2 regions of the Arthrobacter sp. 35/47 genome follow, and region 2 is predicted to be linked to the other one. Evidence: riboswitches for the same ligand, from Rfam matches in the RefSeq annotation. Region 2 holds a riboswitch; the other holds the start of a gene.
What was found. A riboswitch is a leader RNA that binds a small molecule or an ion and turns the genes downstream of it on or off. The one in region 2 is predicted to bind thiamine pyrophosphate.

Region 1: linked by a shared signal. The riboswitch ahead of X803_RS19400 (sodium:solute symporter family transporter) and the one ahead of X803_RS0104360 (ECF transporter S component) in region 2 are both predicted to bind thiamine pyrophosphate.

What each region holds. Positions count from the first base shown of each region.
Region 1 covers NZ_KI914603.1:131,051-135,461, forward strand. Annotated here, with positions in the region: gene X803_RS0111110 (LuxE/PaaK family acyltransferase) at 1-875, opposite strand, end outside; gene X803_RS19400 (sodium:solute symporter family transporter) at 875-2,341, opposite strand; TPP riboswitch at 2,331-2,448, opposite strand; gene rbsD (D-ribose pyranase) at 2,513-2,896, opposite strand; gene X803_RS0111125 (ribokinase) at 2,893-3,831, opposite strand; gene X803_RS0111130 (substrate-binding domain-containing protein) at 3,828-4,411, opposite strand, start outside.
Region 2 covers NZ_KI914586.1:94,278-98,688, forward strand. Annotated here, with positions in the region: gene thiE (thiamine phosphate synthase) at 1-483, shown strand, start outside; gene X803_RS17745 (HNH endonuclease signature motif containing protein) at 557-1,942, opposite strand; gene X803_RS0104355 (DUF4235 domain-containing protein) at 2,105-2,365, opposite strand; TPP riboswitch at 2,480-2,595, shown strand; gene X803_RS0104360 (ECF transporter S component) at 2,650-3,261, shown strand; gene X803_RS0104365 (ABC transporter ATP-binding protein) at 3,263-4,411, shown strand, end outside.

The sequences.
Region 1 (4,411 bases), on a different contig from region 2:
CTCCATGGCGGCGGCGTCTTGTGACGGGAACGGATATCACGCCCAAGTAAGGCGTCGCGGAGCGTGTTGTCGTAGTACTGGGTGCTGATTTCAGTCATCCCGTAGTAGTTGATGCACCAGGGGGCAGGGATCCCAAAACTCTGCATGAACGATGCGCGCAGGTCCTCGGCCGACACCTCACGGGAGCGGCCCTTGAACCCGCCCGTATCGAGCAGCCGGCTGCCCGCCGGGAGATGGAACGTCAGCCCCTCCTGCTCCAACGCATCCAGGAGGTGGACATACGCGAATGAGGTACCCAGCAGGGCCACCGGTTCACCGGTTGTCTCGGCCTCGCGCAGGGCCGCAACCACCTTGTCGATCTGCAGGTCGTCGCCGTCCATCAGGTACGCGCTGTCCTCGGTCCCAAAGAAGTCGACCAGCCGTCCGAGGAAGTAGGCCAGGGAGGAATTGGGTTGCTGGTGAGGCCTCGGATTGAGAACCAGCATGCGCATGGTGCGGCGGTCCGGCAGGAAAGAGCGGGCGAATCCGGCCCGCAGCGACGCGTCGTACAGGTGCAGGTGCGGGTGGTAGTTGCGGCCCCGGCGGGAAGGATCCGTGCTCCCGCTGGTCATGAAGACGGCGGCGGCGTCCTCGGGCGGCTCACAGGCAAGGGTGAGGTCCTTGAACGCGGTCAGCGGTACGGCGGGAATCTGCTCCCATCGTAAGAGCCTTCCCGGCTCCGCCCGGCGCGAGCGGCAGAAGCGCCGGTAGGCCGCGTTGCGCCGGTACTGGTAGTCGAAAAGCTGAAGAGCTAGTTCGTTGAAGCGGGCGTCGTCGTTGATTCCGTTTTCGATGTAGGCCTGTAGTTCGAGGTCGAGTGAGTCGCGTTCCGGCATCAGCGTGCCTCTGCGGCCGGTTCAGCCTCGTCCACCGGGCGTCCCAATACTGGGTCGAGGGCGTTCACCTGGGCATTGAGTCCGGTCAGGTCAGCGGTGCGCCGGCCGGCCAGAGACACGACGACGGCGACGATTGCGGACACACCGAGCGCCGCCAGAAACGGAGGCAGGGAAAGCCCACCGGCGAAGGTTGCGATAGCGACGGCGCCGCTGAGGCTGCCGTCTCCGGCGAGGAAACCGTACCCGAGGGCAGCGGCAAGGCCGGCCACCGATCCGCTGATCGCTCCTTCAGCCGTGGAGCGGCGCCACAACCCCAGCAGCGCGGGGATGAGCGTGGCGGCACAGAACAGGTCGGCGATGAGGAACAGCCGCAGGACCGAGAATCCCTGGAAGGCAACCACCGCGGGGATTGCGGTGAAAAGGACCGTGGCAATGCGGCCGCCCTTCAGGCCGAGGGAGGGGATGGAGGTTACGGCCGTGGCAGCCAGTCCGTTCTGCAGTGTGTCGACGGTGGACGCGACGAGTGCCAGGGTGAGGATCAGCACCGCTCCGAGTACCCAGACAGGCTGGGATTCCAGCAGGGCGAAGAACGGCACCGGAGGGTTGCCCAGAAAAATGCCGTGGGCGGCGGCGAGCAGTCCCACCAGGCCGGCGGCGAAGACCACAGGGAAGCGCGTGAGAGCACCGATCACGGCACCGCGGGTGAGGGCTCGCTGATCGCGTGCGGACCATACCCGTTGCCAGTAGCCGTTGTGGAACAGGGTGGTGGCCGTGACCGCGACGATGAGTGTCAGCGCCGCCTCGATGCCCGAGAGATCGATCCGGAAGAGCGCCGGGTCCGCCGGACCCGCGGGCTCCCCGAACGCCGTTGCCAGGGCGATGCCCACGATCGCCAGTAGCCCGAACAGCATCCAGGACTGCCAGCGGTCGGTGCGTATCGAGGCGCGGAGCCCACCGACGGTGGTGTACAGCGCAGTGATGATGGCAACCGCGATGATTCCCACCCGTGGTTCAAGGCTCGACAGCCTTCCCAATACTCCGCCCACTGCAGTGAGTTCGGCGGACAGCGCAACAAGCATGTAGAGCATGGAGATGGCCAGGACGTACCCGTACATCGCCCTGCCGAAGCGGAGCCGGACGAACTCCGCCAGATTGTGCCCGGCCGGCACCAGCGCCCGCAGCCGCCGGCCGACGAGCACGAGGCCGAGGAGCGGAACGGTGAGGGCGAGTGCGTAGCCGATGACGCCGGAGATTCCCGCTGACGCACCGACTTCCGGGGCAGCGAAAAGGATCCAGGCGCCTACCCCGGAGGCGAAGAACGAGAGACCAAGCCCGAGGCCGGTCTGGCTGTTGCGCGCTACCGCGAATTCCTCAAGATTCCGGTCACGGCCGACGCCGAGCCCTACCCAGGCGAAAGCGCCGAGTACAGCAACCAGAATGATGACAGTTACGGAAAATCCCAGCATGGAATGTAGTCCCTTCGCCGGCATTACCCGGACAGGTTCGTGCGGTCAGCGGCGCTTTCCAGCCGCCCTCTCAGCCCGGTCATGCCCGAGCTCCCGTTGTTCGGTTCCGACTGTAGTCGTGTCGGTGTGCCTGCTCAAGCCGGCCCGTCACGGTAAGCAGGAGGAAAACCCCTAGAACGTCACCCCGCAACGCAGCGCCACGTTGGCAAACGGCGTCGCTTCACCGGTCCGGATGATGAGCCGGGCCTCCGCGAGCAACTCCTTCAGCTCCTCGTGGCTCACGATGGCGGGGGCGAGTCCCTCACCCCGCACAGCGTCCTCCACCGCGGTCGCGGACGCTTCCGAGGCGATGATGGACCCCTCGACTTCGACGTCGGCGAGCACCGCCCGCAGCACATCGACAAACCGCGGCATTCCCTTGACCAGGGCGAGGTCGACGACGGCGGCAGAGTCGGGAAGCGGCATGCCGCAGTCCGTGATCATCACCAGATGCCCGTGGCCCAGGGTGCTCAGCCGGGCGTTCACCGGTCCGTTCAGTATTCCGGTTTTCTTCATGCCCGCACTCCCGCCTCGGACGGTGCCTCCGGGAGGACGTCGGACAGCGACGGATAGGAGGGCTGTGCGCCCTCCGCGCCGACCGCAAACGCGCCGACCCGCACCGCGAAGGTGACGGCGTCGGGAAGTGGATCGCCGGCAACCAACCGGGCTGCCAGTGCACCAACAAACGCGTCTCCGGCGCCGGTGGTGTCCACCACGGAAACCCGCGGTGCCGGAACTTCGAGCACGCCCGATGACGTTGCCAGGAGCGCACCGGCGCCGCCCAACGTCATCACGACAGACCCGAAGCCGCAGGCAAGGAGCGCACGGGCGGTTTCTGCGTGGTCCGACGGCGCAGGTGCACCGGTCAGCTGCCTCAGCACCAGTGCACCCTCATGTTCATTGACCACGAGCGGGTCGGCACGCAGCAGGGTCGAGCGCTCCAGCTCGACCACCGGTGCCAGGTTGATCAGCACCCTGCCCCGGGCCGCAGCAACCGCTGCGGCAACCGAGGCGGCAGGAATCTCGCCCTGCAGGACCAGCACGCCGGCGTCGGCAATCAAGCCCACAGCCGAAGAAACGAGTGAGGGTGAAACCTCCCCGTTGGCACCGGGAATGACGACGATGGTGTTCTCACCGTCGTCGTCGACTTCCACAATGGCGACGCCGGTGGTGGTGCCAAGACGTTCAACGCCATCGGTATGGACTCCGGCAGCGAGCAGACCGGAGAGCGCGACGTCGGTGTAGGCGTCCCTGCCCACGGCACCGACCATGGTGGTCGATGCTCCCAGCTTCGCCGCAGCTACAGCCTGATTGGCGCCCTTGCCGCCGGGCATCACCGTCATGGTCCGTCCCAGCAGGGTTTCGCCCGGCTGGGGGTGGCGTTCCAGTGTTACTACGAGGTCTGCGTTGATGGACCCTACAACGACGACGCCCGGCGGCCGTGTGCTCATTTGGTGAATTCACCGACATTCTCCGAGTTCACGGTGGTGACCGGAACGGGGATGGTTGCTTCGACGGTCTCGCCGGCGAGGAGCTGCTGGAGTACCTCGACGGAGCGCTTGCCGAGCTCGGCGGGCTGCTGCGCGATGGTGGCAGTCATGGTGCCTTCCTCGATGGCAGCCAGCCCGTCCTCGGTGCCGTCGAAGCCGACGACCATGACCTCGGACCCGGCGCGGTCGCCGAGAGCCTGGATGGCGCCGAGGGCCATCTCATCGTTTTCAGCGAAGATGCCGGTGACATCCGGGTTGGCCTGCAGCAGGTTGGTGGCTACGTTGAGGGCTTCGGCGCGGTCGAAGTTGGCGGTCTGCATGGCGACCACCTCGATGTCCGGGTAGGCCGAGATGCCCTCTTCGAAGCCGTCACCGCGGTCACGGCTGGCAGAGGTTCCGGCGACGCCCTGGAGGACGATGACCTTGCCCTTTTCGCCCATGGCCTTGGCGAGTTCCTCTGCTGCCTGCTTGCCGCCGGCAACGTTGTCGCTGGAGACCAGCGAGCCCACCTCGGCGCCGTTGACTGCACGGTCCACTGCGA
Region 2 (4,411 bases):
GCGTCGGCCGTTTCCCGCGGGAAGCTCTGGGCTGTCAATGACCGCGCCGACATCGCGGCGGTCAGCGGTGCTCCCGTGCTGCACGTCGGGCAGCGCGATCTACCACCCGAGTTTGCCCGCCCCTTCCTCCATGAGGGCGGAGTGATCGGCCTTTCAACGCATTCACCGGAGCAGGTGGCCGCGGCCGCCTCGAATGACGACGTTGGATATTTCTGCACCGGCCCCGTCTGGGCCACGCCGACCAAACCGGGCCGCACCGCCGTCGGGTTGGACCTGGTGCGGAACGCAGCGCAGCTCGAAGAAGTGCACGCGCAGCGCGGCCAGTCGCTCAAGCCGTGGTTTGCTATTGGCGGGATCGACTTGCAGAACGTCGAAGAGGTGGTTGCGGCCGGCGCCAAACGCGTTGTCGTGGTACGCGCCATTACCGAGGCCGATGATCCGCAGGCGGCCGCGGCGAAGATCCGGGAGGCACTTCCGGCATAGCTCTCATGCTCGCCGTTTTGCTCCCGATTTTGCCCATGTTGGCCGACGCTCCTCCTGCCCAGGCGTCTTCCGGTCATGGTGGCGCGGTGCTGGGTCCGGTGTGTGCGAGTTGGTGGTGGACGGCTTCTTCCACTTGCCGGTACCGGTTGCGTTTGGGGTTCCGGTGGGGGTCGATGTATTTCGGTGGCCGGAACCATGGGATTCCCTGAACTGATTCGACCGACCAGTTGCCCTCGTGGATCAGGTGGTGATGCCGGGAGCAGAGCAGCACGCCGTGGCTGATGCTGGTGGTTCCGCCCGCTGCCCACGGGACGATGTGGTGGGCTTCGCACCAGGTGGCGGGCACCGTGCAGTCCGGGAAGGCGCAGCCCTTGTCGCGGGCAACCAGTGCCCGCCGCAGGTGCGGCGGGAAGAGGCGTTGGGCCCGTCCGATGTCCAGGACCTGACCTTTACCGCCGAGCACCAGCGGCAGGATGTCCGCCTCGCACGCCAGTTTACGGATGCTCCGGGCGCTCACCTGCTCGGCGAAGACCGCATGGCCGTCCTGCCCCAGATCGCTCAGGAGATCCCGGTAGTTGATGGTGACCATCACCTGCGGGCGGTGACCCCCGGTGGCCGGCAGACCGTCACCGGCAAGGGCGATCCGGCAGCCGGACACCAGCCCCTCGAGCAACTCCTGCGCACGGGTTGGGCCGTTGGTCTGCGTTCCGGGTGGGGTGGTGCCGTTCACTCGGGGGTTGGTGGCCGTGTTCATGACGGTCAGGAGGTACTCAAACTGCTCATCGGTGGCGCCGATCTCCAGGAAGTGCAGGCCATGACGCCTACCGCGCAGGAAGACGCCCTGCCTGGCCCGGAGGACCTTCTCCGTTGGTTCCACGCCGTCCTGGTCGATCACGCTTTCCCAACGCCGGGCAAGGACCCGCAGCACGTCCTCATCAGACTCCACGGCCTGGCGGACCAGGTGTTCCTCCATGGCCTCCACCTGGCGGCCGGTCGCGACAGCCCGGACACGGTGAACGGCGTCCCTGATCACCATCGCCGCCCGGGTGCTGAACGCTCCGGCACGCGTTGCAGCGGCCAGGACAGGCAGCGGAGCCTGGACCGGTGCACCCGGCCCCGGAACCTCGGGAAGCACGTCCTGGCCCAGCCGCAACCGGCGGTTTGCCTCGGAACGGCTGACCCCGAGCTTCGCCCGCAGGTACTCTGCCGTCCCCTTATGGGCTTCCTGGGCGTCCGTGCCGGCAAGTGAGTGGTCTTCGGCGGCCCGGGCAACCAGGGTCTGAAGGTGATCCACCACCCGGGAGATCTCCTCCACCCCGACAAGAGCCGCAACAACCTCCTCCCGGTCCAGGAGGAGATAACCCGATTCGAAGTGGTGGGCGAAAGCCAGCAAATCCGAACGCATTCCACGCAGGAGAGAATCATCTTCCCCGTGGTGTTCGAGCGATGCGACGGCCATACCAAAATATTATCGAAGACACGTACTAATACCGACCGAAACCCGGCAATGTGGAGGAGCAGTCACCCACAACTTATCCACACACGCAAACGGGGATCATGCGTGAAGCAGGAACAGGGATCACACCCAAACGGGGACGCCGTCGATCTGCGCGGGCGATTCCTAAGTGATGTGGCGGGTGCGCTCGTAGCGGCGGATGGCCTGCTGTGTGGTCCGGTTCGTGAGGACGCGGATAGTGGTGCTCACCGTTCCGGAAATGACCGCAAATGCCAAGGCCGACCGCAGGCTGTTCTCCAGGCCTTCCTTGTCTTTTGGAGGCTCGTTTCCGGTAACCCGCTTCCAGATGAAGTCGACCAGCTGTGTGCCTACGAGCCCCGCTCCAATGCCCAGTCCAACGCCCATCAGTTTGAAGATCGTGTTCATGGTGCCTCTTTCAGTCGGCTTGTCCTTGGTCCCAGCCTAGCGTTATCCCCGCGGCGATAGATGACGCGACGACGGCGGAGACGGGAGCGGCGGGTGTAGAGTTGGTATCGCTCAAAACAACGACAGGGGAGCGCAGCCACGTAGGTGGTGGGCGCTGAGAGTGCGGACCACCGCAGACCCTCGAACCTGATCCGGCTAGTACCGGCGAAGGGAGTCGAGTTCTCAGGGCAACCGGCGTCCTGCCGGTGTGCCTTCCCCTCCTGCACCCAGGAGGATCAAACACCATGACTGAAACAAAGAGCCCCACCCCGGCCACATCCCGGCGCCATTATGAATGGCGCGTGGTGGATATTGTGGTCGCTTCCGTGATTTCGGTGGCCGTCGGCGTCATCTTCTTCGCCTGGTCGGCAGGCTACAGCGGAATCGCCGCCGTCACTGCGGCCTACCCACCGCTGGCAGGCCTCTACTCCGGCGGCTGGCTGATTGCCGGCGTTCTCGGCGGACTCATCATCCGCAAGCCGGGCGCCGCCATCTACTGTGAGGTCCTCGCAGCGGCGGTATCGGCGCTGATCGGCACCCAGTTCGGCATGGCCGTCCTGCTCTCCGGCCTGGTCCAGGGCATCGGTGCGGAACTGGTGTTCGCGCTGTTCCTGTACCGCCGCTGGAACATCGGCGTGGCGCTGCTTGCCGGCCTCAGTGCGGGCATTTTCCTGGCGGTCAGCGAAAACATCATGTACAACGTCGAATGGGCCATCGAGTTCAAGCTGATGTACGGCGTGTTCGCCGCCATTTCCGGTGTGGTCCTGGCGGGACTGCTGCCCTGGCTCGCCACCCGGGGACTCGCAAAGACCGGCGCATTGTCCTCCTTCGCTGCGGGCCGCACGGCTGACGTCTAGCATGGGCTCGCCGATCACCGCCCGGGGCTGGGGCTGGCGCCACCCCGGGCGCGTACGCTGGGCAGTCCGGGACATCGACCTGACGGTTGAAGCCGGTGAACGGGTCCTGCTTCTCGGCGCCTCGGGTGCCGGCAAGTCCACGCTTCTGCACGGACTGGCCGGTGTCCTGGGAGATCAGGAAGAGGGGGAGCAGGCAGGCCACCTCACGGTCGACGGCGTCAGCCCGGCCGATGCCCGCGGCCGTTCCGGTCTGGTCCTCCAGGATCCGGATACGCAACTGGTACTGGCGCGCGTCGGCGACGAAGTGGCGTTCGGGGCCGAGAACCTTGCCGTGCCGCGCGCCGAAATCTGGCCGCGAGTGCACCGCGCGCTCGACGACGTCGGCCTGGACGTCCCGCTGGACCACCCCACCACGGCGCTCTCCGGCGGCCAGAAGCAACGGCTCGCCCTGGCGGCCGTCCTCGCCATGCAGCCCGGACTGCTCCTGCTCGACGAACCGACTGCCAACCTGGACCCGGCAGGCGTCATCGATGTGCGGGACGCCGTGGTGCGCGTGCTCGAACGGACCTCAGCCACCCTGGTGGTGGTGGAGCACCGCGTCGACGTCTGGGCCGACGTCGTCGACCGCGTGGTGGTACTCGATTCCGACGGCGGGATCCTCGCCGACGGTGCGCCCTCGGTGGTGCTCCGGCAGGAAGGTACGAGGGCCCGGCTGATCGAAGCCGGCGTCTGGGTGCCGGGCTACCGTCCGGAAACCCCCGCAGTCAGCGCCCGGCCCGGCGCCGATCTGCTGTACGCAGCCGGGCTCGCCGTCGCGCGGACCAGGCGCGGAAATGCAGTGCTCGACGACGTTGACCTCACCCTCCGCGGCGGGGAAGCTCTCAGCGTGCTGGGCCCCAACGGGTCCGGCAAATCGACGCTCGCACTCACGCTCGGCGGGCTGCTCAGGCCCCGCAGCGGTGAACTTGCCGCCCGGCCTCCGCTTGCGCGCAGGGCCGGAACCAGCCCTGCGGGTTGGAAGTCCGCTGAACTGGTCAGCCGCATCGGCACCGTCTTCCAGGAACCGGAACACCAGTTCCTGACCCACACTGTGCTGGACGAGCTGGAATTCGGGCCCCGCAGGGTTGCCCGCCAGGACGAGGCGGAAGTG